DNA from 3 places in the Paraburkholderia sp. JPY465 genome. Region 2 is predicted to be linked to each of the others. Evidence: predicted binding sites of a transcription regulator. Region 2 holds the regulator's gene; each other region holds the start of a gene.
The links. Region 2 encodes LexA, which represses DNA repair genes until DNA is damaged. Its sites were predicted from a motif close to ACTGTATNNNNATACAGT; they were not measured.
Positions count from the first base shown of each region.

Region 1: the regulator LexA is predicted to act here: its motif matches at 5,315-5,332, upstream of recA (recombinase RecA).
Region 3: the regulator LexA is predicted to act here: its motif matches at 7,322-7,339, upstream of QFZ94_RS17360 (ATP-dependent helicase).

Region 1 covers NZ_JBNDMT010000003.1:195,263-205,965, forward strand. The annotation lists gene QFZ94_RS15450 (MFS transporter) at 1-716, shown strand, start outside; tRNA gene QFZ94_RS15455 (tRNA-Met) at 780-856, opposite strand; gene QFZ94_RS15460 (MFS transporter) at 943-2,601, opposite strand; gene QFZ94_RS15465 (sensor histidine kinase) at 2,831-4,369, opposite strand; gene QFZ94_RS15470 (response regulator) at 4,379-5,179, opposite strand; gene recA (recombinase RecA) at 5,434-6,510, shown strand; gene recX (recombination regulator RecX) at 6,518-7,285, shown strand; gene QFZ94_RS15485 (DUF2889 domain-containing protein) at 7,415-8,089, shown strand; gene sucC (ADP-forming succinate--CoA ligase subunit beta) at 8,147-9,316, shown strand; gene sucD (succinate--CoA ligase subunit alpha) at 9,447-10,328, shown strand; gene QFZ94_RS15500 (TerC family protein) at 10,495-10,703, shown strand, end outside.
Region 2 covers NZ_JBNDMT010000003.1:1,603,395-1,614,097, reverse strand. The annotation lists gene nodI (nodulation factor ABC transporter ATP-binding protein NodI) at 1-383, opposite strand, end outside; gene QFZ94_RS22005 (universal stress protein) at 725-1,192, shown strand; gene QFZ94_RS22000 (DUF2939 domain-containing protein) at 1,264-1,821, opposite strand; gene QFZ94_RS21995 (hypothetical protein) at 1,999-2,343, opposite strand; gene lexA (transcriptional repressor LexA) at 2,446-3,096, opposite strand; gene QFZ94_RS21985 (sulfate ABC transporter substrate-binding protein) at 3,409-4,455, shown strand; gene cysT (sulfate ABC transporter permease subunit CysT) at 4,614-5,510, shown strand; gene cysW (sulfate ABC transporter permease subunit CysW) at 5,507-6,511, shown strand; gene QFZ94_RS21970 (sulfate/molybdate ABC transporter ATP-binding protein) at 6,512-7,570, shown strand; gene QFZ94_RS21965 (CysB family HTH-type transcriptional regulator) at 7,692-8,618, shown strand; gene QFZ94_RS21960 (asparaginase) at 8,672-9,718, shown strand; gene QFZ94_RS21955 (2-hydroxy-3-oxopropionate reductase) at 9,982-10,703, opposite strand, start outside.
Region 3 covers NZ_JBNDMT010000003.1:590,425-601,127, forward strand. The annotation lists gene fumC (class II fumarate hydratase) at 1-932, opposite strand, end outside; gene QFZ94_RS17330 (phospholipase D family protein) at 948-2,549, opposite strand; gene panS (ketopantoate/pantoate/pantothenate transporter PanS) at 2,800-3,759, opposite strand; gene QFZ94_RS17340 (MATE family efflux transporter) at 4,104-5,519, opposite strand; gene QFZ94_RS17345 (RNA-binding S4 domain-containing protein) at 5,815-6,033, opposite strand; gene QFZ94_RS17350 (hypothetical protein) at 6,391-6,909, shown strand; gene QFZ94_RS17355 (hypothetical protein) at 7,002-7,265, shown strand; gene QFZ94_RS17360 (ATP-dependent helicase) at 7,386-9,524, shown strand; gene QFZ94_RS17365 (DUF4088 family protein) at 9,555-10,322, opposite strand; gene QFZ94_RS17370 (AzlD domain-containing protein) at 10,591-10,703, opposite strand, start outside.

The DNA of each region.
Region 1 (10,703 bases), 1.4 Mb from region 2:
TGATATGGGCAGACAATTTTCGGCTTGCGTTCTGGCTTGCCGTCATTCCCGGCGTGCTCGCGGTCGCGCTTTTGACGTTCGGTATCACCGAGCCCGAGCACGAGGTTCGCGCGAAGAGAAGCAACCCTGTGAGGTGGCAGAGTCTCAAGGACCTTGGTTTGGACTACTGGTGGGTCGTAGGGATAGGGGCTGTGTTCGCGTTGGCGCGATTCAGCGAGGCTTTCCTGGTGCTTCGTGCGATGGGTAGCGGCGTACCGATTGCGCTCGTTCCGCTGGTCATGGTGGCAATGAATGTCGTCTACGCGCTGTCCGCTTATCCATTCGGGAAACTCGCGGACACGATGCGTCATACGCGGCTGCTGATCGGTGGTCTGATCGTGTTGATCGGCGCCGACCTCGTGCTGGCGCACGGCACCCACTGGGGTGTCGTCGTCGTCGGGGTAGCGCTTTGGGGGCTGCACATGGGGATGACTCAAGGCCTGCTCGCCACGATGGTCGCGCACACGGCGCCGGCGCATCTGCGTGGGACTGCATTTGGTTTCTTCAATCTGCTGAGCGGCATCGTGACGCTGGTTTCGAGCGTTATCGCAGGTCAGCTGTGGGAACGTGTGGGTGCCGCCATGACGTTTTATGCGGGGGCGGCGTTCGGTGTGGTGACCGTCGTGGCGCTTCTCTTTCACCCGACACCGGCCGGATCGCGTAACGACCTGAGTTGACGTGGCAGCGTTGAAAAACAAAAAAGCCGCTGTCCTTGTGGGACAGCGGCTTTTTCTTGAAGCTGGTGGCGAATCAGGGACTCGAACCCCGGACCTGCGGATTATGATTCCGTCGCTCTAACCGACTGAGCTAATTCGCCGAAAGAAGCGAGATTATGCTGGGGCAACCGGAGGCTGTCAACCCCCGGCGCACAACTTTTTCAGGTGGCCCGGACTCGCGGTCCACTCAATCTTTTGCGTAGATATCCGAGTCCTTGGTTTCGCGCACGAACAGCATGCCGATCACGAAGGTGATCACCGCGATGATGATCGGATACCAGAGCCCCGAGTAGATGTTGCCCCGCGCGGCGACGATTGCGAAAGCGGTCGCCGGCAGGAAGCCGCCGAACCAGCCATTGCCGATGTGATACGGCAGCGACATCGACGTATAACGGATGCGCGTCGGGAACATCTCGACCAGCATCGCCGCGATAGGACCGTAGACCATCGTTACGTAGATCACGAGGATCGTCAGGATCACGACGCTCATCGGCCAGTTGATCTGAGCCGGATCGGCCTTCGGCGGGTAGCCGGCGGCCTTCAGCGTCGCGGCGAGCGTCTTCTCGAAGGTCTTGGCTTGCTCCTTCGCGTCGGGGGCGCGGCCGTCGAACGTGTTGACGACCGTATCACCCACGCGGATCTGCGCGATCGTGCCGGCCGGCGCCGCGACGTTGTCGTAGTTCAGGCCGGCTCGCGACAGCGCGCCCTTCGCGATATCGCACGAGGTCACGAACTTAGCCGTGCCCACTGGGTTGAACTGGAACGAGCACTCGCCCGGATCGGCGATCACGACGATCGGCGACTTCGCGGTTGCGGCTTCGAGCGCCGGGTTCGTGTAGTGCGTGAGCGCCTTGAACAGCGGGAAGTACGTCAGCGCGGCGATCAGCAGACCGGCCATGATGATCGGCTTGCGGCCGATGCGATCCGACAGCGAGCCGAAGAACAGGAAGAACGGCGTGCCGATCAGCAGCGCGAGCGCGATCATGATGTTGGCGCTCGTACCGTCGACCTTCAGCGTCTGCGTGAGGAAGAACAGCGTGTAGAACTGGCCCGTGTACCACACGACAGCCTGGCCGGCCGTCAGGCCGAGCAGCGCGAGAATCACGACCTTCAGGTTCTTCCACTGGCCGAACGCTTCGGAGAGCGGCGCCTTCGAGGTCTTGCCCTCGGCCTTGATGCGCTCGAACACCGGCGACTCATGCAGTTGCAGGCGAATCCACACCGACACCGCGAGCAGCAGAATCGACACGACGAACGGGATGCGCCAGCCCCAGGCGCCGAACGCGTCTTCGCCCATGAAAGTGCGCACGCCGAGGATCACGAGCAGCGACAGGAACAGGCCGAGCGTCGCGGTGGTCTGGATCCACGCGGTGTAGAAGCCGCGGCGGTTCGCCGGCGCGTGTTCGGCCACGTAGGTCGCGGCGCCGCCGTACTCGCCGCCGAGCGCGAGACCTTGCAGCAGGCGCATCGCGATGAAGATCACCGGCGAAGCGATGCCGATCGCCGCATAGCCGGGCAGGAAGCCGACGAGGAACGTCGACAGACCCATGATGATGATCGTGATCAGGAACGTGTACTTGCGCCCGACCATGTCACCGAGCCGTCCGAATACTACCGCGCCGAACGGCCGCACCGCGAAGCCCGCGGCGAAGCTGAGCAGCGTGAAAATGAACGCCGCGGTCGGATTGACGCCGGAAAAGAAGCTCTTGCTGATGAAGGCCGCAAGCGAACCGGCCAGATAAAAGTCGTACCACTCGAAAACCGTACCCAGCGACGATGCGAAGATCACCCGCTTCTCATCGCGCGTCATCGGCGCGTGCGAGAGTTGCCCGCCAACGGTAGCCATATGTCGTCTCCAATATTGATATACACACGGATCGCCAGCGCAGGCGTCCCCGTGCAACCGATTATTGGAGTGGAAACTTACGGCGTTCTGACTCGACGCCAAAACCTGGGGTAGTCCGGTAAACCGGCGAACAGGCGATCAATTTCGGTCAATGTGCGGCGATATTTGCGCGATCCGCGCTGAAATATCTCAAAAACACGCTGACGATCAAGCTGACAATACGGCCGTGTTAGGGTAAGTCCCGCCCCCGTTCGAGCACCTGCAAGCTGACGCGCACCAGGGTGCCGGCGAGCCGCGGCGATTCCTGGTAGACGTTGTCGTCGATGGCGAGCTCGCCGCCGTGCATCGCCGCGATCTCGCGCACGATCGCGAGACCGAGGCCGCTGCCGTCGCCCTCGCGGCCCAGAATCCGGTAGAAGCGCTCGACCACGCGCGAGCGCTCGCTGGCCGGAATGCCGAGCCCGGTGTCCTCGACTTCCAGATGCACGAGCCGCGCCGGGGCGTCGTGCCGCACGCGCACGGTGATGCGGCCGCCCGCCGGCGTATAGCGGATCGCGTTGTCGATCAGGTTCGACAGCATTTCGCGCAGCATCACCGGATTGCCGGCGACCTCGACCGGCTCGTCGGGCGCTTCGTAGCCGAGGTCCATCTGCTTCGCGAGCGCGGCCTGCACCCATTCGCGCACAGCGCTGCGCGCGAGTTCGCCGAGTTCGACCGGCGTGAAGATCTGCCCCGACCGACGGTTCTCCGCGCGCGCGAGCGCGAGCAGCTGCGTGACGAGCCGCGCGGCGTGCTCGGAGCTCGTCGCGATCTGTTCGAGCGAGCGATGCACCTCGGCCGACGCGTTCTGGCGCAGCGCAAGCTCGGCCTGCGTGCGCAGCCCGGCGAGCGGCGTTTTCATCTGATGCGCGGCGTCGGCGATAAAGCGCTTTTGCAGCTCCATGTTCTGTTCGAGGCGCGTGAGCAGATCGTTGAACGACGTGACGAGCGGCTCGATTTCCGGCGGCGCGCGGCGCGCTTCGAGCGGCGACAGATCGTCCGGCCGCCGCGCGCGGATATGCGCCTGCAGCGCATGCAGCGGCTCGAGCCCGCGCGATAGCCCGAACCACACGAGCAGGATCGCGAGCGGCAGGATCACGAACTGCGGCAGGATCACGCCCTTGATGATGTCGTTGGCGAGCTGGCTGCGCTTGTCGAGCGTTTCGGCGACCTGCACCAGCACGGGCTGCGCGCCCGGCGTCTGCGGAAACTCGACGGTCGTATACGCGACGCGGATGTCGTTGCCGCGCAGCACGTCGTCGCGGAATTCGACGAGGCCCGGTGGCGGGCGGTCCTCCTCGTGCGGCAGCGGCATGTCGCGCTCGCCGGCCACCAGCTCGCCGCGCGTGCCGAGCACCTGGAAGAACACGCTGTCAACGTTGTCGGCGCGCAGGAAGTCGCGCGTCGAGTCGGGCAGCGACAGCTCCGCGACGCCGTTGACCGGATGGATCTGGCGCGCGAGCACATAGGCGTCGGTTTCGAGCGCGCGGTCGAACGGCCCGTTCGCGATCGATTTCGCGACCAGATAGGTGACCGCGAGGCTCATCGGCCACAACAGCAGCAGCGGGGCGAGCATCCAGTCGAGAATCTCGCCGAACAGCGAGCGCGGACGCGCCTCGGCGGCGGCTTCGGTTTCGTCGGGCGGGGCGAACGGGTTGGCGTAGCGCGCGTCGCGCGCCTCGTCGAGGTCCGCCGCGTGCGCCGTGGCGCGATCAGCGCGTGCGGACATCGCTGGCCTCTATTTGTAGTGATGGCTCGCCGGCATCGCGGCGGACGACGGCGCGGGGGAAGGTGGTGCTGCTTGTGCCGCTTGTGCCGTTTGCGCCGTTTGCGGCTCGGAGCCGGCGGCGGGCGTGTTCGCATTCGCGGGCGGCGCCGCTTTTTCGAGGCAGTAGCCGAGCCCGCGCACGGTGATGATGCGCACGCCGCTCGGCTCGATCTTCTTGCGCAGCCGGTGCACGTAGACTTCGATCGCGTTGTTGCTGACTTCCTCGCCCCATTCGCACAGATGGTCGACGAGCTGCTCTTTCGAGACCAGCCGACCGATCCGTTGCAGCAGCACTTCGAGCAGACCGAGCTCGCGCGCGGACAGATCGATCACCTGGTCGTTGACATAGGCGATGCGGCCCACCTGATCGAACGACAGCGAGCCATGCCGCACGACGGTCGGGCCGCCGCCGGCACCGCGCCGCGTCAGCGCGCGCACGCGCGCTTCGAGTTCGTTCAGTGCGAAGGGCTTGGCCATGTAATCGTCGGCGCCGAGGTCGAGGCCTTTGACGCGTTCGTCGACACTGTCTGCGGCGGTCAGGATCAGCACGGGCAGGTTCGAATTGCGCGCGCGCAGGCGGCGCAGCACCTCCAGCCCGGACATGCGCGGCAGGCCCAGATCGAGGATCAATAGGTCGAACGTCTGCATTGACAACGCGGTATCGGCTTCTACGCCGCTTTTGACGTGATCGACCGCATAGGCCGATTGGCGGAGTGATCGAACCAGACCGTCCGCGAGTATGCTGTCGTCTTCGGCAATCAGAATTCGCATGGTGCGCCAGCCTGGCTTTGCCGGCACCGTGGGGCTTGCCCCGGCGCGCAGCGGTCTCCGAACATTATTGTGGGTAGTGGGGGTGACGCGACATTAAAAATGCGCGTTCGCATCATAATCGCGCTTGCCAAAACCACTGTTTTTTTATACAGTGTCTGCGTTTCGTGTGATGTCCTGCAGGCTCCGCTCAATTCGAGTGAAACCACGGGTGCACACCTGCCTCAGACGCCGTTCATCATAGCAAAGGACGATTCATGGAAGAAAGCAAGAAAGGCTCGGCTGGACTGACTGCTGAAAAGAGCAAGGCTCTCGCCGCCGCGCTCGCGCAGATCGAAAAGCAGTTCGGCAAAGGGTCGGTCATGCGGCTCGGCGCAGGTGAGGCAGTCGAAGACATCCAGGTGGTCTCCACCGGATCGCTCGGCCTCGACATCGCACTGGGCGTCGGCGGTTTGCCGCGCGGCCGCGTGGTCGAAATCTACGGTCCGGAATCGTCCGGTAAAACCACGCTGACGCTGCAGGTCATCGCCGAAATGCAGAAGCTCGGTGGCACTGCGGCGTTCATCGACGCGGAACACGCGCTGGACATTCAATATGCGGGCAAGCTCGGCGTGAACGTCGCCGACCTGCTGGTCTCGCAACCGGACACCGGCGAGCAGGCGCTCGAAATCGCCGACGCGCTGGTGCGCTCGGGCTCGATCGACATGATCGTGATCGACTCGGTCGCGGCGCTGGTGCCGAAGGCGGAAATCGAAGGCGAAATGGGCGACTCGCTGCCGGGTCTGCAGGCGCGTCTGATGTCGCAGGCGCTGCGCAAGCTGACCGGCACGATCAAGCGCACGAACTGCCTCGTGATCTTCATCAACCAGATCCGCATGAAGATCGGCGTGATGTTCGGCAACCCGGAAACCACCACGGGCGGTAACGCGCTGAAGTTCTACGCATCGGTGCGTCTGGACATTCGCCGCATCGGTTCGATCAAGAAGAACGACGAAGTGATCGGCAACGAAACACGCGTGAAGGTCGTCAAGAACAAGGTGTCGCCGCCGTTCCGCGAAGCCATCTTCGACATCCTGTACGGTGAGGGCATCTCGCGTCAGGGCGAAATCATCGACCTCGGCGTGCAGGCGAAGATCGTCGACAAGGCTGGCGCATGGTACAGCTACAACGGCGAGCGGATCGGTCAGGGCAAGGACAACGCGCGTGAATTCCTGCGCGAAAATCCGGACATCGCTCGCGAAATCGAAAACCGTATCCGCGAATCGCTGGGCGTCACCGCGATGGCGGACGCCGTGACCGGCGCGGACGCTGAAGTCGCGGGCGAAGAAGAGTAAGCATCACGTGATACGCAAAGGCCGGCCTCTGTCCGGTTCCGACTCCGGACGCTATCCGGACGGCCCGCGCGACACGGCGGATGGATCGCCTGATTCCGGCGATCCATTCGATCCGTTCGAATCGTTCGACGCACATGACCGCGCCGCAGGCCGCGGGCCGCAGCGTACACGGTCCGGATCCCCTGCAGCATCGTCCAGCCCGGATCTCTCCGGACACGATTCCCAATCCCCCTCCGAAGTCACCTACACCCGTTCGCGTCGCCAGGCCGGCGAAGCGAAACCGGGGCAGGCCGACCAAGACGACAGCAGAAAATCACAACGCCCAACCCGTCCGCTGAAAGCGCGCGCGCTCGGCTATCTGTCGCGTCGCGAATATAGCCGCGCCGAACTCGCGCGCAAGCTGAAGCCCTACGTCGAGGAAACCGATTCGCTCGACACGGTGCTTGACTCACTGGAAGCCGAAAACTGGCTATCGGACTCGCGCTTCGCGGAAAGTCTGGTTCACCGGCGCGCAACGCGGCTCGGCACGAGCCGCATTCTCGGCGAACTGAAGCAGCACGCGCTGAACCCAGTGCTGGTCGAAGAGGCGAGTGCGCAATTGCGTGAAACCGAACTCGCGCGCGCTCAGGCGGTCTGGCGCAAGAAGTTCGGCCAGCTGCCGAAAACCCCGGCCGAGCGCGCGAAGCAGGCGCGCTTCCTGGCGTCGCGCGGCTTCTCCGGCGCGACGATCGGCAAAATCCTGAAGGGTATTGACGACATCTGGGACGGCGACTAGCACGTCAGCCCCGACGGCCGGTCGATTGCCGCGCCGTAGCCCGGCGCGAGGCCGTGCGCAATCGGGGCTGTCCCAAATACCCGTTATGCTAAAATCCAGAAGTTTTCCAATCCGGCCTTTCCTTCCCGCATGTCGCTCTCCCCGCCAGTGTCCCGTCAGTTGCGCCATCGTCGCGCAATCAGAGCGGAAGCTTACGAGCGAGCCGATGGCCTGTGGGATGTGGAAGCGTGCCTGACCGACGAAAAGCCTCGAGATGTGGCGCTTCCGTCGGGAATCCGGCCCAATGGTCAGCCGATCCATGAACTCTGGCTTCGCATCACCATCGATCGCAAGCTCAATGTCGTCGACGCCGAGGCGTCGTCCGACTGGGTACCCTATCCAGGGTTATGCCAGGCCAGCAATCCCGCCTACCGTGCCCTCATCGGGCTCAATCTGTTCCACAACTTCCGTCGCGATGCTGCCCGTTTGCTGGCCGGCACGGCCGGTTGCACGCATCTCACCGAGCTGTGCGCGATGCTGCCGACCGCCGCGATCCAGGCGTTCGCCGGCGAAGTCTGGAACACCGATGAAGGCACGCCGGGCGCGAACGCGGGTTCGGGAGACGAATCGTCTAACGGCACAGGCGAGCATTCCAACGACAAACCGCCATTCCAGTTGGGACGCTGCCACGCGCTGCGTTTCGACGGCGAGGCGGTGAAACAGTTTTATCCGCGCTGGTATGGCCACGCACCGCGTCCGGCGGAACGCGCGGCCTCGTCGGACGACGCGGCGACTCGCGCACCAAGCGGCGACGCGCCGGCCTGAACGGCGGCAAAACGGAATCGAAGTTCTATCCAACTCTCAGACTGAAGGGAATCACGCATGAAGATTCACGAGTACCAGGGTAAGGAAATCCTGCGGAAATTCGGCGTCGCGGTACCGCGCGGCAAGCCGGTCTTCTCGGTGGATGATGCGGTCAAGGCCGCGGAAGAGCTCGGCGGCCCGGTGTGGGTCGTCAAGGCTCAGATCCACGCAGGTGGCCGTGGCAAGGGCGGCGGCGTCAAGGTCGCCAAGTCGCTGGAACAGGTTCGCGAGTACTCGAACCAGATCCTCGGCATGCAGCTCGTCACGCACCAGACCGGTCCGGAAGGCCAGAAGGTCAATCGCCTTCTGATCGAAGAAGGCGCTGACATCAAGAAGGAACTGTATGTTGGTCTCGTGATCGATCGCGTTTCGCAGAAGATCGTCGTGATGGCATCGAGCGAAGGCGGCATGGACGTCGAAGAAGTCGCGGAAAAGACGCCTGAGCTGATCCACAAGGTTGCGGTCGATCCGTCGACCGGCCTGAAGGACTCGGAAGCAGACGACCTCGCGAAGAAGATCGGCGTGCCCGACGCTTCGATCCCGCAAGCCCGCGCGATCCTGCAAGGCCTGTACAAAGCATTCTGGGAAACCGACGCATCGCTCGCCGAAATCAACCCGCTGATCCTGACCGGCGACGGCAAGGTCATCGCACTCGACGCGAAGTTCAACTTCGATTCGAACGCGCTGTTCCGTCACCCGGAAATCGTCGCTTACCGCGATCTGGACGAAGAAGATCCGGCTGAAATCGAAGCGTCGAAGTTCGACCTCGCGTACATCTCGCTCGACGGCAACATCGGCTGCCTCGTGAACGGCGCTGGCCTCGCAATGGCAACGATGGACACCATCAAGCTGTTCGGCGGCGAACCGGCGAACTTCCTCGACGTCGGCGGAGGAGCTACGACCGAGAAGGTTACCGAAGCGTTCAAGATCATGCTGAAGAACCCGAACCTGACCGCGATTCTGGTCAACATCTTCGGTGGCATCATGCGCTGCGACGTGATCGCGGAAGGCGTGATCGCGGCGTCGAAGGCCGTGTCGCTGAAGGTGCCGCTCGTGGTCCGCATGAAGGGCACGAACGAAGACCTGGGCAAGAAGATGCTCGCCGAATCCGGCCTGCCGATCATCTCGGCGGACAGCATGGAAGAAGCGGCTCAGAAGGTCGTCGCGGCTGCTTCGGGCAAGGCGTAAGCCACCTGTCTACGGCGCATTTACCAGCTCATTTGCCAAAATGACGAGTGGCGGCGCGCGAGCGACACAGGCGTGAAGCATCGCGCCGCGTGGCGCTACCGCGCGACGCCAAACGAACAGAGGTCAATACATGTCGATTCTGATCAACAAAGACACCAAGGTCATCACGCAGGGCATCACCGGCAAGACCGGTCAGTTCCACACGCGTGCTTGCCGTGAATACGCAAACGGCCGCGAAGCGTACGTCGCGGGCGTGAACCCGAAGCGCGCCGGCGAAGATTTCGAAGGCATCCCCATCTACGCTAGCGTCGCTGAAGCCAAGGCTGAAACGGGCGCAACCGTGTCGGTGATTTACGTTCCGCCGGCAGGCGCTGCTGCGGCAATCTGGGAAGCCGTCGAAGCCGACCTGGATCTCGCAATCTGTATCACGGAAGGCATCCCCGTCCGCGACATGATCGAGATCAAGGACCGTATGCGTCGCGAAAACCGCAAGACGCTGCTGCTCGGACCGAACTGCCCGGGCACGATCACGCCGGACGAACTGAAGATCGGCATCATGCCGGGTCACATCCACCGCAAGGGCCGCATCGGCGTCGTATCGCGTTCGGGCACGCTGACGTATGAAGCAGTCGGCCAGCTGACCGCGATCGGCCTCGGCCAGTCTTCGGCAGTCGGTATCGGCGGCGATCCGATCAACGGTCTGAAGCACATCGACGTGATGAAGATGTTCAACGACGATCCCGATACGGACGCCGTCATCATGATCGGCGAAATCGGCGGTCCGGACGAGGCGAACGCCGCGCACTGGATCAAGGACAACATGAAGAAGCCGGTGGTTGGCTTCATCGCCGGCGTCACGGCGCCTCCGGGCAAGCGCATGGGCCACGCCGGCGCGCTGATCTCGGGCGGTGCGGACACCGCTGAAGCGAAGCTGGAAATCATGGACGCATGCGGTATCAAGGTCACGAAGAACCCGTCGGAAATGGCGCGTCTTCTGAAGGCGATGCTGTAAATCGAATTCGCGTGCCGTGAGCGCGCGATTTTGATACGCTTACGAAGTCCTTTCGTGAGCGAGCGGTCCCGAAAAGCGGGGGAGTGCAGACTCCCCCGCTTTTTTTTCGTCCGCACTTGCGCCGTCGTGCTGTCCGCTCGGTAGATTTTTTCTTATTCTTTTTTCCATGCTCGAATTCTTCACGACGCTCAATTGGGGCGCGGTCTTTCAGATCATCGTCATTGACGTGCTGCTCGGCGGCGATAACGCGGTCGTCATTGCGCTCGCCTGCCGCAACCTGCCGCAGTCGCAACGCATGCGCGGCATCGTGTGGGGAACCGCCGGCGCGATCCTGCTGCGCGTCGTGCTGATCGCATTCGCGGTCGCGCTGCTCGA
Region 2 (10,703 bases):
TTCTCGAGGCGGGCGAATTCGAGCAGACCCGGCACCGCCGCGCGACACTGCGCGGCGCTCATCCCGAAATAGCGGCCGAACACGAGCAGATTTTCACGCACGGTGAAATCGGGATCGAGGTTGTCGAACTGCGGCACCACGCCCACGCGCGAGCGCGCGAGGCGCGCACGGCCCGGGATCGGTTCGCCGCACAGGCGGATCGCGCCGGCGTCGGGCGCCGCGATGCCGAGCAGCATGCGCAGCGTCGTGGTCTTGCCGGCGCCGTTGGGGCCGAGCAGCCCGAAGCATTCGCCGGTATTAACATGAAACGACAAGCCGTCGACGACCGTTTTTTCGCCGTAGCTTTTCCTGACCTGATGGAACTCGATGGGGGCGGCGGGCATGACTCGAGTGAGGCTCCGGGAACAAGACATAACGTACGCACAAGAACAAACAACATACCTGCGACGCACGCATTGCGCACAGGCCGCTTATTCTAGGGTATCGGCCACTGATGCGAGCGGGTGTCCGGGAACGCGTAATGCGTGGGATGCGATGCGTTCGCATACCAAGTTTTGCGGTGCCGCAAACGTGCGCGAACACTGCCTCAGCTGGCCCAACGCTTGTGCAGACGGCGTCAGCACGCACCGACTATGCACTTAGCGTTTTCCATCCCTTGCAAGCCGAATTGCGGCGCACCATGATTGATTCAGACCGCGCTTTCCGCGCGAATGGGAGAAGACAGATGGCGAGCTACCAGAAAATCCTGTTGTGCTACGACGGCTCGCGCGAAGGCCGCAAAGCCCTGCGTTGCGGCGCCGATCTGGCGTTGGACCTGAAGGCGGAAACGCATCTGCTGTCGGTCGTCGACATGCGTTCGAGCATCGCGCAAAGCGCGGGCTTATTGACCGATGTGGCCTGCGGAAGCTTCGAAAAAACGGCCCGCGAAATTCTGCAGGAGGGCGTGAACTGGCTGACCGAGCGAGGCGTGAACGCGCAGGGGCATTTCGCATTTGGTCATCCGATCGACGAGATCGCCAATCTTGCCAACGAGTTGCACGTTGACCTCGTGGTGGTGGGTCATCGCTGCCGGACCGGTTTGTCGCGGTGGTGGATGGGGGCGGGCAACACGCCGCTGCTCGACCGCGTGTCGTGCAGCATTCTGGTGGCGTGCTCTTCCGCGCAGGAGCAGCAGCAGGCGGCCGCGGCGTAATTCGAACAAACCTGACACGCGGCTGGCCGCAATGACCAGCCCGCGCATCCCTTCAGTTCACGGCTTGAACCTCACTCGTTCAGATTGATCGCCGCGAGCTTCCACGTGACCAGACCTTCGCGACGGAAGATGGCCGAATAGTTCGCGTTGCCTTCGCCGCGCCGGTACGTGACCACAAACTCGTTGAGACTCCGGTAGCCGGCCGTGCTTTGACGCCCGGGCGGCGGCGCGCTTGCCTGCGTGGGGGTGTCGCCCGCGGATGGTGCGGCCGGCGCTTCACCGCCCGCGGCTGGTGGGGCGGACGGTTGCTCGCCCGGTGTGCCGCGCGGCGGCATGCCGTTCAGCAGTGCCGCGACGCCGTCGGGTGTCGCATAGGCATCGACGAGCGGGCCGATCAGTGTCACGCCGATCACCGCGCCGATCGTGGCCATCTTGTTGCCGGCATCCGCTTCGAGCCGGCGCGTCAGCATCGCGCCCACCTGCTGCTTCAGGCTATCGCGTAGCGCGGGGAAGTCGACGTACTGATTGACGGTTTGCACGTCACGCGCGTCTGCCGCGCGTTTCAGATTGTTCACCGCGAGATACGGCGACGCGTAAATAAACCCCAGCGCGGCAATCACGATCACCACGATCAGCGTGATCAGCAGCGGCCGGGTGGCGCTGCCCTGTGCGTTTCGGAATGGTCATCGAATGGGACTCCACGTCAGTGATGATCTAACGTCGACCACGGCGAGGTCGAAACGATCCCATCCCACGCGAATCTCTGAACATCCGAAGTGCTTATTGCATGCGTGTTCAGAATTCGCTCAGGCTTCGAACACCGCGCCGTGCACGTTGGCTTCGTCGGCTATGCAACGATCGATCATACGGCATACGGCGTCGACCGTGCCGACCATGATCAGTCGCGACGGTCCATGATAGACCCGCACCGGTGCGCGGCGCGCGGGCTCCGCGATATTCAGCGCCGAATTCAGCGATACGCGCGCAAACGCCGGCAACGACGACGGCAGACCGCAAGCTTCGGCAGTCACGTCGAACAGCGACGGCGTGCGCGCCGCGGGCGCCTCGATCGGCGCGCAAGGCGTGAGCTTGCGCAGATGGCGCAGACGGCCGAACTGGCGAAAAGGCAGCAGACGGGCAAGGCGTTCCATGAGTCTCTCCAGACGATGCAGCTTAAATGCGCGGCGTAATGCGGGCGTTAATGCGGCTTGGGTCGGACAAACCGGCGCGAGCGTTCCGGCAACAGCGAAGGATCAGAACTCGCTGGGGCGAATCAGCCCGACCGCGATCCCTTCGAGCGCGAAATCCGCGCTGCCGGTTTCCACGAAGATGTTGTCGTAGTCGGGGTTTTCGGCGATCAGCTCGATGCCGTTCGGCCGGCGCTTCAGACGCTTGACCGTCACGTCGTCGCCAAGGCGCGCAATGATGATCTGGCCGTCTTTCGCTTCGCTGCGCTTTTGCACCGCGAGCAGGTCGCCGTCGAGAATGCCCGCGTCGCGCATCGACAGGCCGCGCACCTTCAGCAGGTAGTCGGGCTTGCTCGAGAACAGCGCCGGGTCGCACGCGTAGTGCTGCGAGATATGTTCCTGCGCGAGGATCGGGCTACCCGCCGCGACCCGGCCGATCAGCGGCAGTGACAACTGCATCAGGCCCGCATGTGGCAGCGTGAACTGGTGCGGCGCATCCTCCTGCCCGGACAGCAGGCGGATGCCGCGCGACGCGCCGGCCGCCAGTTCGATCACGCCCTTGCGCGCCAGCGCGCGCAGATGCTCTTCCGCGGAATTGGCCGAACTGAAACCGAGTTCGGCGGCAATTTCCGCGCGAGTGGGCGGAAAGCCGGTGCGTTCGATCGCGCGGCGGATCAGATCGAAAACCTGCTGCTGTCGTGCGGTGAGTTTTGTCATGGCCACTGTATGTATGAACAGGTGACTGTATTTTTATACAGTATTCGGCGCATTTCAAGCTTTACTTTAAGTTCGGCGCAAGGGGCGCGCTGGGGCGTCGTTTATCGGCGACATGGCGGCGTTTTCGGCGTCGGAACAGCCGGCGCGTCTGCCGTTACCACTTTTGGGCATTAAAAAATGAGGAAACATTATTTTTAATGATGAAAGCCCTTCGATAGACTGGCTTCCGGGTTGGCGCTCATGTGCACGTGACCGCGACGCAAAACGACACCAGACGCTTATCAGCGGACCATCACGCGGAGAAAAACTGAAATGAACCATCGGCATACGGGGCTTGCGGCTCGAACCAGAAAACTGATCACGGCGCTTGCCGTCGGCGCGGCGGGTACGCTCGGCATGTTGGGCGCAAGCGGTGTCGCGCACGCCGACACCACGCTGCTGAACGTGTCCTACGATCCGACCCGCGAGCTGTATCAGGACATCAATCAGGCATTCAGCAAGGAATGGAAGGCCAAGACCGGCGAAGCCGTCACCTTCAAGCAGTCGCACGGCGGCTCGGGCGCGCAGGCCCGCTCGGTGGTCGACGGTCTGCAGGCCGACGTCGTGACGCTTGCGCTCGCTTACGACATCGACGCGATCGCGAACAAGGGGCTCGTCGACAAGAACTGGCAGAAGCGTCTGCCGGACAACGCATCGCCGTACACGTCGACGATCGTGTTTCTGGTGCGCAAGGGCAACCCGAAGCACATCAAGGATTGGGACGATCTGGTGAAGCCGGGCGTGTCGATCGTGACGCCGAATCCGAAGACCTCGGGCGGCGCGCGCTGGAACTACCTGGCCGCTTGGGCGTACGCCGAGCATCAGCCGGGCGGCAACGCCCAGAAGGCCAAGGAGTTCGTCGGCAAGCTGTACAAGAACGCCGGCGTGCTCGATTCGGGCGCGCGCGGCGCGACCACCAGCTTCGTGCAGCGCGATATCGGCGACGTGCTGATCGCGTGGGAAAACGAGGCGTTCCTGTCGGTGAAGGAGTTCGGCCCGGACAAGTTCGAAATCGTGGTGCCGTCGGCGAGCATTCTGGCCGAGCCGCCGGTCGCGGTGGTCGACAAGGTCGTCGACAAACACGGCACGCGCAAGCTGGCGGACGCGTATCTGAACTTCCTGTATAGCGAGGAAGGCCAGGAGATCGCCGCACGCAATTTCTATCGTCCGCGATCGAACAAGGTGCCGGCCGATCTGACCGCGAAGTTTCCGAAGCTGAAGGTGTACACGATCGACGATTCGTTCGGCGGCTGGACCAACGCGCAAAAGACCCATTTCGCGGACGGCGGCGTGTTCGATTCGATTTATCAGCCGCAGTAACAACCACGGCCTGAAGCACAGGCACAGGCAAAAGAGCGCGCCCAGTGGGCGCGCTTTCGGCTAACCGGGGTCCGGTGGCCAGCAGGGCGGCAACACCGCAGTACGGCAACACAGCAAAACGAACAACCGCGAGCATCAACCATGAACGAGTATCCAGCATGACCACGTTGACTTTCCGCAAGCCGAGCGCATTGCCCGGCTTTGGCCTGACACTCGGCATCACGGTGGCTTATTTGAGCCTCGTGGTGCTGATTCCATTGGCGGCGACCTTTCTGAAAACCGCGACGCTCGACTGGGACCAGTTCGTGCGCGCGGTCACGTCGCCGCGCGTGCTCGCGTCGTATCGGCTGACGTTCTTCTCGGCGCTCGGCGGCGCGCTGATCAACGCGGTGTTCGGCTTTCTCGTCGCGTGGGTGCTGGTGCGCTATAGGTTTCCGTTCAAGCGCATCGTCGATGCGGTCGTCGATCTGCCGTTCGCTCTGCCCACCTCGGTCGCGGGCATTTCGCTCGCGGCCGTGTATGCGGGTAACGGCTGGATCGGCCAGTTCCTCGCGCCGCTCGGCATCAAGATCGCGTTCACGCCGGTCGGCGTGCTGGTCGCGCTGACGTTCATCGGCCTGCCGTTTGTCGTGCGCACGGTGCAGCCGGTGCTCGAGGAGTTCGAGCGCGAGCAGGAGGAGGCGGCCGCGTGCCTCGGCGCGTCGCGCTGGCTCACGTTTCGCCGCGTCGTGCTGCCGGCCGTGTTCCCGGCGCTGCTGACCGGCTTCGCGCTCGCCTTCGCGCGCGCGCTCGGCGAATACGGCTCGGTGATCTTCATCGCCGGTAATGTGCCGATGAAGTCGGAGATCACGTCGCTCCTGATCATCACGAAGCTCGAGCAATACGACTATGCGGGTGCGACGGCGCTCGCGGTCGTGATGCTGGTCGTGTCGTTTCTGATGCTGCTGCTGATCAACACGCTGCAGTGGTGGCTGCAGCGCCGCACGAGCCGCGGCAATGCGGGGCCCGCGCCAGCTGCCACGAGCGTCGCCGCAATCGGTGGAGGTGCGCAATGAGCCGCCGTCCGACCAACCCGGCAAGCGGTGCGCGCCGCCCCGATCCGGTCAGCGAACCGCCCGTTGTGCGCTGGCTGCTGATCGGCGTCGCACTGTTGTTTCTCGCGCTGTTCCTGGTCGTGCCGCTCGCCGCGGTGTTCTACCAGGCGCTGAACAAGGGGCTGCGTTTTTACTTCGAAGCGCTCGCCGACCCGGATGCGCTGTCGGCGATCAAGCTGACGCTGCTCACCGCGTCGATCGCGGTGCCGCTGAACCTCGTGTTCGGCCTCGCGGCGTCGTGGTGTATCGCGAAGTTCGAATTCCGCGGCAAGGCGCTGCTGACCACGCTGATCGACCTGCCGTTTTCGGTGTCGCCGGTGATCTCCGGTCTGATCTACGTGCTGATGTTCGGCGCGCAGGGCTGGTTCGGCCCGTGGCTCGCAGATCACAACGTGCAGATCATCTTCGCGGTGCCGGGCATCGTGCTCGCGACGATCTTCGTCACGTTCCCGTTCGTCGCGCGCGAGCTGATCCCGCTGATGCAGGCGCAGGGCAACGACGAGGAAGAGGCCGCGCACGTGCTCGGCGCATCGGGCTGGCAGACGTTCCGTCGTGTGACGCTGCCGAACGTGAAGTGGGGCCTGCTGTACGGCGTGATTCTGTGCAATGCGCGCGCGATGGGCGAGTTCGGCGCGGTGTCGGTGGTGTCCGGCCATATTCGCGGGCAGACCGACACGATGCCGCTGCACGTCGAAATCCTCTACAACGAGTACAACTTCTCGGCCGCGTTCGCCGTGGCCTCGCTGCTCGCGCTGCTGGCGCTGGTCACGCTGGGGCTCAAGCTGCTGGCCGAGCGTCATATGTCGGCGGAACTGTCGGCGGCGCGTGAGGTGCCCGCGTATGCGGGACCGGCGCCGGGCGGTGCATCACAGGCCAATAGCGCGCAGTCCGCTTCTCATTCGTTTTTCGTCGACGCCACGCCTGCGTCGCAGCGACATCCGCTCAAGCAAGGAGAGCTGTAAATGGGTATCACCGTTCGTAACCTGCAAAAGCGCTTCGGCGATTTCGTCGCGCTCGACAACGTGTCGCTCGACTTCCCGCCAGGCGAACTCGTCGCGCTGCTCGGGCCGTCGGGTTGCGGCAAGACGACCTTGCTGCGTGTGATCGCGGGCCTCGAATACGCGGACGGCGGCCAGGTCGAGCTGCAAGGCCAGGACGTCGCGGCGGTCGGCGCGCGCGAGCGTGAGGTCGGCTTCGTGTTTCAGCATTACGCGCTGTTCCGTCATATGACGGTGTTCGAGAACGTCGCGTTCGGCCTGCGCGTAAAGCCGCGCAAGGAACGTCCGTCGGAGAAGGTGATTCGCGAGAAGGTGCATGAACTGCTGAAGCTCGTGCAACTCGATTGGCTTGCGCAACGGTATCCGTCCGAGCTGTCCGGTGGTCAGCGGCAACGCATTGCGCTTGCGCGCGCGTTGGCCGTGGAGCCGAAGGTACTGCTGCTCGACGAGCCGTTCGGCGCGCTCGACGCGAAGGTGCGCAAGGAACTGCGCAGCTGGCTGCGCCGTTTGCATGACGATCTGCATATCTCGACGATCTTCGTCACGCACGATCAGGAAGAAGCGCTCGAAGTGGCCGATCGCATCGTCGTGCTCAATCGAGGGCATGTCGAGCAGGTGGGAAGCCCGCAGGACGTGTACGACCATCCGCAGACGCCGTTCGTCTATGAGTTTCTCGGCGCGGCAAACCGTCTGCACGGCAACGTCGATGCGCAAGGCTTCGTCGTCGATGGCGCCGCGCTGCCGGTCGCGATCACGGCGGGTTTCAGCGGTCCCGCGTTCGCCTATGTGCGGCCGCATGATCTGCAGCTGTATCCGCAGGCAGCCGGGCATCGAAACGGCATCGTCGTCGACGTGCGGCGCGTGGTGACGCTCGGCGGCTCGGTGCGCGTCGAACTCGCCGGTCGCGAGGGCAATCTGCTCGAAGCCGAACTCGATCGCGAAACGTGGCGTGATCTGCAACTCGCGGTCGGCGACGGTGTGACCGCAGTGCCGCGCGCGCTGCGGGTGTTTCCGGCGCAGTGAGACGGCAGCGCCGCCGTGCGGCGCACGAAGCAGGCGTGAAACGTATCGGCCGTACCGAGTGGTTCCCTTTGGCATTTGACAGCTCTAATAACTCAACTCTGGCAGAACCGGAGACACAACGATGAATTTCCAGCAATTGCGCTTCGTGCGCGAGGCCGTGCGGCAGAACATGAACCTGACGGAAGTGGCGAACGTGCTGTACACGTCGCAGTCGGGCGTGTCGAAACAGATCAAGGACCTCGAGGACGAGCTCGGCGTCGACATTTTCATTCGCCGCGGCAAGCGGCTCACGGGCCTCACTGAACCGGGCAAGGCCGTGCATCAGTTGATCGAGCGGATGCTGCTCGATGCGGAGAATCTGCGCCGCGTCGCGCGTCAGTACGCGGATCAGGACAGCGGCCATCTCGTCGTCGCGACCACCCACACGCAGGCGCGCTATGCGCTGCCGAAGGTGGTCCGGCAGTTCACGTCGGTGTTCCCGAAGGTGCATCTGGCGCTGCGCCAGGGCAGCCCGCAACAGATCGCGCAGATGATCATCAACGGCGAGGCCGATATCGGCATCTCGACCGAGGCGCTCGACCGCTTCCCCGACATCGTCACGTTCCCGTGCTATTCGTGGCATCACGTGGTGGTGGTGCCGAAGGATCATCCGCTGGTCGGCCGCGAAAACCTGACGCTCGACGAGATCGCCGAATTCCCGATCGTCACGTACGACCAGGACTTCACGGGCCGCTCGCATATCGACCAGGCGTTCGCGAAAGCAGGCGCGTTGCCCGACGTCGTGCTGACCGCGATCGACGCCGACGTGATCAAGACCTACGTCGAGCTCGGCATGGGCATTGGCGTGGTCGCGGCGATGGCCTACGATCCGAAGCGCGACACCGAACTCGTCGCGCTCGATACGCAGCATCTGTTCGAGGCGAGCACGACGCGCGTCGGTTTGCGCAAGGGCGCGTTCCTGCGCGCGTACGCGTATCGGCTGATCGAAATGTTCGCGCCGCAGCTGAGCGAGACCGATATCGCGGCGCAGTTGCGCGAGGCCGCTTAAGCCTCGCGATTTCACGCATGGCGGCGCGCGGCGCATCGCTTACAATCGCCGCCATGACTACCTCGACATCCTCTCTCCCGACTCCTCCGAGCACGCCGGGCTCCGCTTCCTTGTTGCCGCGCATCGCCGTGCTCGCGACCGGCGGCACGATCGCCGGCGCGGCACCGGATGCCGCCAACACGTCCGGCTATCAGGCGGGCGTCGTCGGCGTCGATCAGTTGCTCGCGGCGGTGCCGGCGCTGTCGACGGTCGCGCGCGTCGCGCCGGAGCAGATCGCCAGCGTCGATAGCAAGGACATGGCGCTGCCGCTGTGGACCACGCTCGCGCAACGTATCAACGCGCTGCTCGCGAGCGACGACGTCGACGGCGTGGTCGTCACGCACGGCACCGACACGCTCGAAGAAACCGCCTACCTGTTGCACCTGACCGTCAAGTCGGACAAGCCCGTCGTGCTGACCGCGGCGATGCGGCCGGCGTCGGCGCTATCGGCCGATGGTCCGTTGAATCTGCTGAACGCGGTGACAGTCGCGGCGCATGCGGCTTCGTGCGGGCAGGGCGTGCTGGTCGCGTTCAACAATCGCATCCATTGCGCGCGCGACGTCGTGAAGACGAGCACCTATGCGCTCGACGCATTCCAGTCGCCGGAAATCGGTGCGCTTGGCTGGGTGCAGGATGGGCGCGTCGAGTTTCAACGCAGTGTGGTGCGCGCGCATACGCTTGCGAGCGAGTTCGCGATCGATACGGCGTGGCCGCACGTAGAGATCGTCGCGAGCTATGCGGGCGTGTCGCGCATTGCCGTCGATGCGCTCATCGCCGCGGGCGTGCGCGGCCTCGTCATCGCGGGCACGGGCAATGGCTCGATCCATCAGGCGTTGCAGCAGGCGCTCGCCGACGCGGTGTCGCGCGGTATCGCGGTGGTGCGCTCGTCGCGTGTGGGCTCGGGACATGTGATGCGCAATGGCGCGGCAGCCGACGAAGCGCTCGGCTTCGTCAGCGCGGGTACGCTGAATCCGTACAAGGCGCGCGTGCTGTTGATGCTGGCGCTCGCAGCGGGCCATACGGCGCCGGCTGCGTTGCAAAAGGTGTTCGATACATACTGATTGACGAATCCGACAGCCGGACACCCGACGACGACGTCTGACCGACCAAGGCTTCCTCGGCGTCGCCGGGTGCCGCTGCGGACCCCACTTGCCGCTCTCAGCCCAGAGCGGCGCGATTTGCCCGTTTCGCTGCGCCTGCGGCCGAAGCCGCCGGGCGACGAACGGGCGCCCCACCTGTGCTCATCATCACCGCGCGGATGCCGAAGCGGCTATCAGCGCAATCAACGACGAGCTCAACCACACAGGGACCACGAAGGGAGACCTCAGGCCGCCTTCGCTTCCTTGCTATCCGGCGTTTGCGCGACCTCATGATTCGCCATGATTTCGAGCGCGCGCACCATCGCCGAGTGATCCCACGCCTTGCCGCCGTTTGCCGCGCACACGCTGAACAACTGCTGCGCGCTCGCGGTATGCGGCAGCGCGATGCCAAGCTTGCGCGCGCCATCGAGCGCGAGATTCAGGTCCTTCTGATGCAGCTCGATGCGAAAGCCCGGATTGAACGTGCGCTTTGTCATGCGCTCGCCATGCACTTCGAGAATTCGCGACGACGCGAAGCCGCCCATCAACGCGCGGCGCACGCGCTCCGGGTCGGCGCCCGAGCGCGACGCGAACAGCAGCGCTTCCGCGACCGCTTCGATGTTCAGCGCGACGATGATCTGGTTGGCGACCTTGCAGGTCTGACCCGCGCCGTTCTCGCCGATCAGCGAGATGTTCTTGCCCATCAGTTCGAACAGCGGCTTGGCTAAAGCAAAGGCTTTCTCGGGACCGCCGACCATGATCGTCAGCGTCGCGTCGCGCGCGCCAATTTCGCCGCCGGACACCGGCGCATCGAGATAGTCGACGCCGAGCGCGTTGATCTTCTTCGCGAACGCCTGGGTGTCGAGCGGCGAGATCGAGCTCATGTCGATCACGAGTTTGCCTTTGGTGAGGCCAGCGGCGACGCCGTCATCAGCGAACAACACGTTGGCGACGTCCGGTGTGTCCG
Region 3 (10,703 bases), 1.0 Mb from region 2:
GACAGCTCGCCGAGACCGCAGCGCGGGCCGCTCGCGAGCCAGCGGATGTCGTTGGCGATCTTGTTCAGGCTCGCCGCCACCGTTTTGAGCGCGCCGTGCGCGAATACCAGCGCATCGGCGGCCGCCATCACCTCGAACTTGTTCGGCGCCGACACGAACGGCAAACCGGTCAGCTTGCCGATCGCGGCGGCGACGCTGTCGGCGAACTTCGGATGCGCGTTCAGTCCCGTGCCGACCGCGGTGCCGCCCTGCGCGAGTTCGTACAGATGCGGCAGCGCCGACTCGACGTGCCGGATGCCGTGCTCGAGCTGCGCGACATAGCCGGAGAATTCCTGGCCGAGCGTGAGCGGCGTCGCGTCCTGCAGGTGCGTGCGGCCGATCTTGACGATATCGGTGAATGCTTTCGCCTTGGCGTCGAGCGTATCGCGCAACGTTTTCAGCGCGGGCAGCAGATGCTTGACGATCGCGTCCGCGGCGGCCACGTGCATCGCGGTCGGAAATACGTCGTTCGACGACTGTCCGCGATTCACGTCATCGTTCGGATGCACCTTGCGCGCTTCGCCGCGCTCGCCGCCGAGCAGCTCGCTCGCGCGGTTCGCGATCACCTCGTTCAGGTTCATGTTGGTCTGCGTGCCCGAGCCGGTCTGCCAGACCGCGAGCGGAAATTCACCCGGATGCTTGCCGTCGATGATCTCGTCGGCCGCCTGCATGATCGCGCGGGCCTTCTGCTCGTCGAGCACCCCGAGGCCGAGGTTGACCTCGGCGGCCGCGCGCTTGATCACCGCGAGCGCGGTGATCAGTTCGGGCGACTGCTTTTCCGTCGAGATCTTGAAGTTCTGCAGCGAGCGCTGCGTCTGCGCGCCCCACAGGCGAGCGTTCGGCACCGCGATTTCGCCGAAGGTGTCGCGCTCCATCCGTACGTCTTCAGTCATGGTTGACTCCGCTTCTCAAAGTTCCGAGTTGACAGGCAATAAGGAGAATAGACCGGTTAGCGCATTCCGGTAAAAACCGGCCTGCGGATCGAAAATGTAGGTGCGTGTCTCGCCGTTCTCGACGTCGGTCCAGACGAGCGGCGACAGCGGCGCGCCGATCGAGCGCAGATAGGCGAGCTGGGCAGAGTCGGCGAGCGTCACGCGGTAGCTCTGGTCCGGCTGCGTTGCACGCTCGAAGATCTTCGCGACCTGATTCGCGAGTTCGGGGCTGTGGATCACGAGCAGCAGCTCGGTGTTCAGATTGGCCGAGCGCGGATCGAGGTTCATCGAGCCGATCACAAGTATCTGGTGGTCGATCACGTAGGTCTTCGCATGCAGGCTCGCGCGCGAACGGGAGCCGACCAGCCACACGTTCGGCGTTTCCTGGCGCGGCCTGAATTCGTACAGCTCGACGCCAGCCTTGAGCAGCGGCACGCGAAACGGACTGTAGCCGGCCTGCACGGCGACTGCGTCGGTGGCCGCGAGCGAGTTGGTCAGCACCGCGATACGGATGCCGCGATGCGTGAGCTCGCTGGCCGCCTGCACGCCAGAGGCATGCGGCACGAAGTAGGGCGACACGATCAGGAAGTCGTGCTGCGCGTCGCGCATCAGTTCGCGCAGCCGCGCGAGCGGCGGGCTCACGTAGTCTGGCGACGGATGCTCGATCTTCTCCGGCAGGTCCACCCTGAATTCCGCGCGCGCCCACGTGAGGCCGAGCTGCTCGCTCGTGATCTGCGCGGCGAGCGGCGTCGCGTTCAGCGGTTTCGCGTTGTACGGATCGGCGTTGGTGCGCCAGTGATGGCGCAGGTCGTCGCGCGTCTGGTCGAGTTCGTTCTGATCGAACTTCTGCTTGTTCAGCGCGCGCAGCGGATAGGCGAGGTCGCTGTTCCAGTAGTCGTCGAAACTCGCGGAGACGTCGGCGACGATCGGGCCCGCCGCGAGCACGTCGAGATCGCGGAACTGCAGCGTTTCGCTCGCGCTGAAGTACTCGTCGCCCAGATTGCGCCCGCCGACGATCGCGAGCTGGTTGTCCGCGATCATCGCCTTGTTGTGCATGCGGCGCGTGAAGTGGCCGATCTGCGTGAACACGTTCGCGGTGCGCTCGAACAAGCCTTCCTGCGCGCTGCCGAACGGGTTGAACACGCGGATCTCGATGTTCTGGTGCGTATCCAGGCCCGCCATGATGCTGTCGATGTCCTTGAAGTTCAGATCGTCGACCAGCATGCGCACCCGCACGCCGTGATCGGCCGCATATAACGCGGCGCCGAGCAGCAGCTTGCCGGTGGTGTCCTCGTTGGCAATGTAGTACTGCATGTCGAGGGTTTTGGTCGCCGCGCGCGCGAGCGCGATGCGCATTTGCAGCGCGTCGGTGCCGTTCGCCAGCACGCGGAAACCCGACTGCTCCGGATGCTTCGCCTCGAGCGGCGCGAGCGCTTCGCGCAGCGGCGTGTCGGCGGTGGCCGGCAGCGCGTGCGTGACCTGGCGGTCGAACGCGGTGGCGGGCGGCTTCGTCGCGCAGGCGGTCAAAAATGCCGCCGCGCAGCAGAGCAGGAAGAGTTGCCTCGTTGTGCTGACTATCGAGCGGCGGCGCGCGGCCCGCCTATGTTGTTCGAATTGGCCCTGCACGCTGTTTTCCCCTTGTTTTGCAAGCTTTTCGCGTGGCGACAGCGCAGGCCTGTGCACGCTGTCGAGAAAACCATTCTAAGGGAATTGGGGCGCGGGTTCCGCGTACGTCGGCAAACGCAGCGGAGTGCCGCGCGTTGGTCGCGCGGGCACCGCGGTTCGGTGATCCATCACCTGCTACGAACCACGGCGCGCGAACGCCGTATCAGACGCGCTCGGCGTGCAGCGCGCGCTCGCCCTCGGGATGGGTCGAGCCTTTCGCCGGTCGGCCCGCCCACACGCCCGCGAGCAGCGAGCCCGACAGGTTGTGCCAGACCGAGAACAGCGCGCCCGGCAGCGCGGCGATCGGCGTGAAGTAGAGCTTGCCGAGCGTCGCGGCGAGGCCGGAGTTCTGCATGCCGACTTCGATCGCGAGCGTACGGCAGACGGCTTCGTCGAAACCGAGCAGACGGCCGCCCCAGTAGCCGCCGAGCAGGCCGATACCGTTGTGCAGCACGACGCCGATCATCACGAGGAAGCCCACCGACGCGATGCTCTTCTGCGTGCCGCCCACCACCGCGCCGATGATCAGGACGATCGCGACCATCGACACGAGCGGCAGGATCGGTTCGATCTTGCGCACCAGCTTGCCGAACAGATGATTGACGACGAGACCGACGACGATCGGCAGCGCGACGATCTGCAGGATGCTCATCAGCATGCCGTGCACATCGACAGAGATCGACGCGTCGACGTAAAGGCGCGTGAGCAGCGGCGTCGCGAATACGCCGACGAGCGTCGACAGCGCGCTGATCGTCACCGACAACGCGACGTCGCCGCGCGCGAGATAAATCATCACGTTCGACGCGGTGCCGCTCGCGACGCTGCCGACCAGCACCATGCCGGCGGTCAGGTCGGGCGGCATGCGCAGCGCCTTCGCGATGACCCATGCGGCGAGCGGCATCACGAGGTAGTGCAGCACGATGCCGGCGATCACCGGCGCGGGGCGCGTGAACACGCGCAGGAAATCGCCGGCCGACAGCGTGACGCCCATCGCCAGCATGATGATCGTGAGGAGCGTGGTGACGTGCGGTGCGACGCCGGAAAACGAGGCCGGCGAGAAGTACGCGGCGACCGAGACGAGCACGGCCCAGAGCGGAAACAGGCGGGTGACGCGGGCAAGCATGGGGGGGTGGTCCTTGGTTATGTTGTATCGCGAGAAAGCGGGGGCCGCGGCGCGGCCGGGTGTCGGCCGGCGTTGCGGCGTTCGCCGCGCCGAAGCACGGTGAAGCGGGTGAAGCGGCTACGGCAAGCGCCGTGGCGAAAGCGCGGCAGACGCGGGCGGCCAGTCGGAGCCGCACGCGTCGCGGGCAATGGTGGGGTGTCCCGGCGGCGCCAGTCCGGCGCCTGCCTTCGTGAGGCGCGCCGTCGTGCGGTTCGTGGCATGAGCGCGGGTTAGCGCTCGCGTGCAGCGGCGGGCATTTTACCTTTTACAGGGAGTGCTTCAGGAGCGAGGCTTGCCGCTACTGCTCAGACCGAGTGCGCGGGCGGTGTGGCCGATGCCACCGTCGGCGGCTGCCGCCCGCTCAGCTTGTGAAAACGCAGCGTCATCAGCAGCGCGACGCTCGCGAGGCCTGCGGCGAGCCCCCACCACAAGCCGCGCGCGCCGAGGCCGGCGCGAAACGCGAGCAGATAGCCGGTCGGAAAACCGATCACCCAGTAGCCGAATGCGGCGGCGATCATCGGGATGCGGGTGTCTTTCAGGCCGCGCAGACAGCCGGAGCCTACCGCCTGCATCCCGTCGACGATCTGGAAGATCGCCGCCACGCCGAGCAGCGAACTGGCGAGCGCGATGGTCGGCGCGTTGGCCGGATCGTCGAGATGCAGATACAGCCCGACGATCCAATGCGGCGCGGTGATCAGCACGAGACCCGACATCGACATGAAGCCGACGCCGAGCGCGAGCGCGACGAAGCCCGCGTGGCGCGCGGCGAGCGGCTGACCGGCGCCGGCCCAGTAGCCGACCCGCACATTGGCCGCCTGGCCGATCGACAGCGGCACCATGAACGCGACCGACGCGACGTTCAGCGCGATCTGATGCGCGGCGAGTTGCGATTCGCCGAGCAGGCCGACCATCAGACCGGTGGCAAGGAACAGCGTCGACTCGACGCCGTAGGTGATCGCGACCGGCCAGCCGATGCCGAACAGCTCGCCCATCAGCGGCAGCTTCGGCCGCGTCGCGACGACGAAATGCCGGAAGCGCGGCCGCAGATGAAGCAGCGCCATCAGCACGAGCGCAGTCAGCCACACGGTGATCGTGGTCGCGGCCGCCGAGCCGAGAAAGCCGAGCCGCGGCAGCCCATACGCGCCGTGAATCAGCCCGTAGTTCAGGAAGCCGTTCACGCCGACGCTCACGATCGACACCCACAGCAGCCGCCGCGCCGCGCCGATCGCCGGCAGGAACGAGCGCATCAGGCCGACGCCGATCAGGCTCGCGGGCGCGCCCCAGCGCAGCACCGCCGCGTATTGGCCGACGTTGTGCGCGAGCAGGCCCGGCTCGCCGAACGCGAGCAGGATGTGCGACGCGAACGACAACAGGATGAACGCGGGCACCGCCAGCAGCACGGAAAGCAGGAAACCGGTCCAGTAGATATGCGGCACGCGGCCGTCGTCCTGCGCGCCGCGCGCGTGCGCGACGCTGACGCTGACCGAGGTCAGCACGCCTTGCAGCAGCGTGACGACGACGAAAAAGAGGTTGGCGCCGAGGCCGCCTGCGGCGAGCGCGTCGGGGCCCAGCGAGCCGAGCAGGATCGTGTCCGTCACGCTCATCGCCATCTGCGACAGTTGCGCGATCGCGAGCGGCGCGGCGAGCCGCGCGGTGTCGGCCGCGTGGCGGGATAGGGTCGGCGGCCGGCTGGCCGCGTGGGCGAAGCTGGGTTGAGTCATCGAATGCCTGGCGGCGAAAGTTGGCCACTGCGGTGGCAACAGCAGTGGCGACAGCGAAAGGCGGGCGCGAGCGGCGCCGCATTGCATCGCGCCGCGCTCCGACGGGCGTTGGAGCGGTGGCGCAGCGGGCGGGGAAATTCCGCGGCGCGGCGACGAGCCGGTCAGCCGACTCCTCGCCAGTGGCGCGGTCCGTCGTTTACCTGTCGAAACCGACAGCTTATTGCCTCGCCCGGGCGATGTCGATGGACAACGCACAGTTCCGGTGCGCGGCGTCCTGCGAATTTCCGGAGTGGCGTCAGCCTTCGTGGACCGCGATCCGCGTATCGCCGAGCAGCACGACCTGGCCCGCGCGGATCTTGCAGGTTTTGCGCGTCTCGACCCGGCCATCGACCATCACCGCGCCGTCCGCGACCATCATCTTCGCGGAGCCGCCGCTATCCGCGAGGCCCGTGATCTTCAGCAGATTGTGCAGTTCGACGTACTCGCCGGTCAGCGTGAAATTGAGATTGGGCATGGCGTTTGCACCTTGGGCACGGGTCGCGTTGGGGGTTCGCATCATAAAGCAAGTGCACGGCGGCGCGGCGGCTCCGGGCCGTCGCGCCTGTTCCGGATGCATCCAGCGAGCCATCACGCAAGCAAATGAAAGTAGATGTTATTCAGTTGTCGGAAAGTGAAACGTTCCGTAACGCTGGTCGCACCGGATGGATTTCACTCCTAAAGTGCACCTCAGCAGCAAAGCCCGCTGGTATTCCGGGATCGCTCCCCGGCTACCCATCCAGCGACGCACAGACCTGGCGGGGCGCGTGGACCATCAGTCTTCACGACGCCAGAGAGTCCGCCCGAATCACAACTAAGTCTAGAGAGGATTGCCATGACCCAGATTCGTACGCTCCTGATCGGTACCGCCCTCACTGCTTTTGCCGCGACGGCCGCCGTCGCGCAGACCGCGCAGCCGTCAACAGGCATCGGCGGTCAGGCGCAGATCCAGAGCCAGGGGGCCGCCGGGATGGCGCCGCAGTCCGGGGCCGGTGCCCAGGGCATGCAGGTGCCGCCTTCGGCGCAAGGCATGCAGCAAGTCCCGGGCGCGCCCGCCGCGCAAGGCGTCGCCGCGCCGCCGCCGGCACGTCTGACGGCTTCGGGCTCGACCGACCCGCTCGTGCAGAAGCGCGACGCCGACGCGAAGGCCAGCGCCGAGTATCGCGCGGCGAAGAAGTCCTCGAAAGCGGAACTGAAGGCGGAGCAAAAGGCCGCGAAGGACCAGTACAAGGAGCAGGTGCGCGGCGCCAAGCTGAACCAGAAGGCTGACAAACAGAGCGCCAATAACGAAATGAAGATGGAGATGGAAGGGCAGGCTGCCGCGCAGGCCGACGGCGCGGACGTCAAGCACTAAGCCCCGCAGGATGCCGCGGCGCGTGGGTCGGCGAGGCTCGCCCGCCGCGGGCGTCTGTCACTTTGCAAGCTGTGCCTCATGGAGAATTCAAAATGAACATCGACCGTTCCAGCCGAAATCGCATTTACGCCGCGCTGATCGCGGCTTGCCTGTCATCGGCCGTATTCGCGCAGACCGCGGACCCGGCTTCGGCACCCGCCACGCACGCGGACAAGAAGGCCGCGAAGGAACAGGCGAAGGCCGACAAGAAAGCCGCGGTCGCCCAGGCGAAGGCGGACAAGACCAAAACCGACGCGCAGGCCGACGCCGACAAGGCCGCCGCTGATGCCAACGTGAAGGACGCGAAGAAGCAGTAGCGGGCGGTTTAGACCGGCGCGCAGGCACCCCAAAAAAGGGGCGCTTGTCGCATGGGGTTGTATGGATATACAGTATGCGTCGCATCCTGAAAATCCATCCAACCCGTTAAAAACCGCTCAGTGTCCACCGTCGCCGAATCCGCTCCGTCGTTCGATACCGCCGCCTGGCTCGCCAAGCTCAACGACGCTCAACGCGAAGCCGTCGAATACGGGACCGACACGCCAGACGCGCTGCCCGGCGCGCTGCTCGTGATCGCGGGCGCGGGCTCCGGCAAGACCAACACGCTCGCGCATCGCGTCGCCAATCTGGTGGTGAAGGGCGCCGATCCGCAGCGCATCCTGCTGTTGACCTTTTCGCGCCGCGCGGCGCTCGAAATGACCCGCCGCGTGACACGCATCACCGGCGCCGCGGCTACCACCGTCGGTGCACGCGCCGCGCTCGCGCAAGGGCTGACGTGGGCGGGCACGTTTCACAGCGTCGGCGCGCGGCTGCTGCGCGAATACGCGGATCTGATCGGCCTCGCGCCCGCGTTCACGATCAACGACCGCGAAGACTCCGCCGACCTGATGAACCTCGTGCGCCACGAGCTCGGACTGTCCGCGAAAGAGCGGCGCTTGCCGGCGAAGGGCACCTGCTTCGCGATCTACTCGCGCGTCGTCAACACCGGCGCATCGCTCGGCCAGGTGTTGGACAGCGCGTTTCCGTGGTGTCGCGAGTGGGAAGACGATCTGCGCCGGCTGTTCGCCGCGTACGTCGACGCCAAGCAGAAGCAGAGCGTGCTCGACTACGACGATCTGTTGCTCTACTGGTCGCACATGGCCGCCGAGCCCAGCATCGCGGCCGATCTGTCGGCGCGCTTCGACCATGTGCTGGTCGACGAATACCAGGACACCAACCGCCTGCAGGCGTCGATCCTGCTCGCGCTGAAGCCGGACGGCCGCGGCCTGACCGTGGTCGGCGACGACGCGCAGTCGATCTATTCGTTTCGCGGCGCGACCGTGCGCAATATCCTCGATTTCCCCACGCAGTTCGAGCCGCCCGCGAAGCAGGTCACGCTCGAGCGCAACTATCGCTCGACCGAGCCGATTCTCGCGGCGTCGAACGCGGTGATCGAACTCGCGAGCGAGCGCTACACGAAGAATCTGTGGACCGACAAGGCGTCGGCGCAGCGCCCGCGCCTCGTCACGGTCGCCGACGACGCGGCGCAAGCTCGCTACGTCGTCGAGCAGGTACTCGAAGCGCGCGAGCAGGGTGTGAAGCTGAAGTCGCAGGCGGTGCTGTTTCGCGCCGCGCATCACAGCGCCGCGCTCGAGATCGAGCTCACGCGCCGCAACATTCCGTTCGTCAAGTTCGGCGGGCTCAAATTTCTCGACTCGGTGCATGTGAAGGACGTGCTCGCGGTGCTGCGCTGGGCCGAGAATCCGCGCGACCGCGTCGCCGGCTTTCGCGTCGTGCAACTGCTGCCCGGCGTCGGTCCGGCCACCGCGGCGAAGGTGCTCGACGACATCGTCGCGCGCGCGGGTGGCGGCGATCCGGTCGCGACCGCGGGCGGTGTGCTGGCCGCGTTTGCGGCGCCCGCAAGGGCGCAGGAAGACTGGCATCCGTTCGTCAAGCTGATGTCGAGCGTGTACGGCCGGCAAACGCCGTGGCCCGCCGAGTTCGAGATGGTGCGGCGCTGGTACGAACCGCATCTGGAGCGCAATCACGAGGACGCCGCGATCCGTCACGCGGACCTGCTGCAGATGGAAAGCATCGCGGGCACGTATCCGTCGCGAGAGCGCTTCCTGACCGAACTGACGCTCGATCCGCCCGACGCCACTAGCGACGAATCCGGCGTGCCGCTGATCGACGAGGACTACCTGATCCTGTCGACGATCCATTCGGCGAAGGGCCAGGAGTGGCGCAACGTGTTCGTGCTGAATGGCGTCGACGGCTGCATTCCGTCCGATCTGGGCGCCGGTAGCGACGAGGAAATCGACGAGGAGCGGCGCCTGCTCTACGTGGCGATGACGCGCGCGAAGGAAGACCTGCATATCGTCGTGCCGCAGCGCTTTTACGTGCACAACCAGACGCATCTGGGCGACCGCCATGTGTGGGCGTCGCGCACCCGCTTCATCGCCACGCCGATGCTGCCGCTTTTCGACGCCTACGCGTGGCCGCGCGTGCCGGTGGCGAGCGCGCCGAGCGCGGCGGGGCTTGCCGCCGCAGCGCAGGCGAAGATCGAGATCGCGGCGAAGCTCAGGAAGATGTGGGACTGAGCGGCTAGCGCCGCTCGGGTCAGTGGCAGCTCAACGCGGCTGCCGCTGCTGTTGCTGCGCGACCGGAGGCGGCGGCACGAAGAAATTGCGCAGCCATGCCGCGAGCCGCGAGAACACGTCGTACGGCTCCTCGACGAAAATCTCCGGCTTCAATAGCCGCAGATACTCCATGATCTGCTGCGCTTCCTGCTTCTGAAACGTGCCGTGCGAAATGCCGAGCCGCAACAGCCCGCGCAGTTCACCGAGCTTCTCGCGCGCGGTGCTGCCCACGCTCGTCTCGCACGCGATCTTCGCCTCGTAGACGCGTTGGCGCAGCGATTCGACGAGCCGCCATGCCGGCGTCTGCATCACTTCCTCGAGCGCCTGGATGTCCTGCACCGTGCTCTTGATCTGCGAGGCGAGCGGATCGACCAGCGTCGCGTCGCCTTCCGCTTCCTTGACGATCGCGGCGGCCCAGTCGCGGCATTGCTTGGTGAGTTCCTCGGGCGTCCATTCCGAGCGCGCCGCGAAACCGAAGCCGAACTCGCTCGCCTGGCGCATCAGGATCGACACGACGTCGGGAAACTCTTTGTCCAACGTGCGTTTGGCCCAAGCGTACTGGCCGCCTTGCAGCATCCGCTGCACCGCGTGTTCGGTGAGCGGCACCATGTTGTCGAGCAGCTTCGCGCGCAAGAAATCTTCGAACGACGGCGTCGCGAACTGCGGATCGAGCTTCAGCGAGACCCGCAAAAAGGCCTCGAAGTCTTTGCGCAGCGACGCGACGGTCTCGTCCTTCAGTTTCAGGGTGATTTGACCCATGTGTTATCCCGTTTAATGCGGCCGCGCGCGGCACGCCGTGGCACGATCGCCCGGTCACTTCCGGACCGAGGCGACGCGACGCCGGCTGCCGACGCGCTCGATTTCAAGCTGTTGCCGCGTAACCAACGGGACGATTCCCGATGAGCGGACCTCGACTGCATATCGGCGGGGTGGCGGGAAACTTGAGGGCGGCCCGGCGACGGGCGCGGGCTTTGGAGGGGTGCTTCGGGCGCTTGCGCGCCTCGCTGCGACTGGGGAGGGGGCGCGCTTACTTCAGCACTACGCACTGCCACACGAAGAACACCACTAGACCGACTGCGATCGTCAGCAGCGGCCTGCGCGTCGCGGCACTGACGACGACCGCGGCGAGCGCGCCGACCA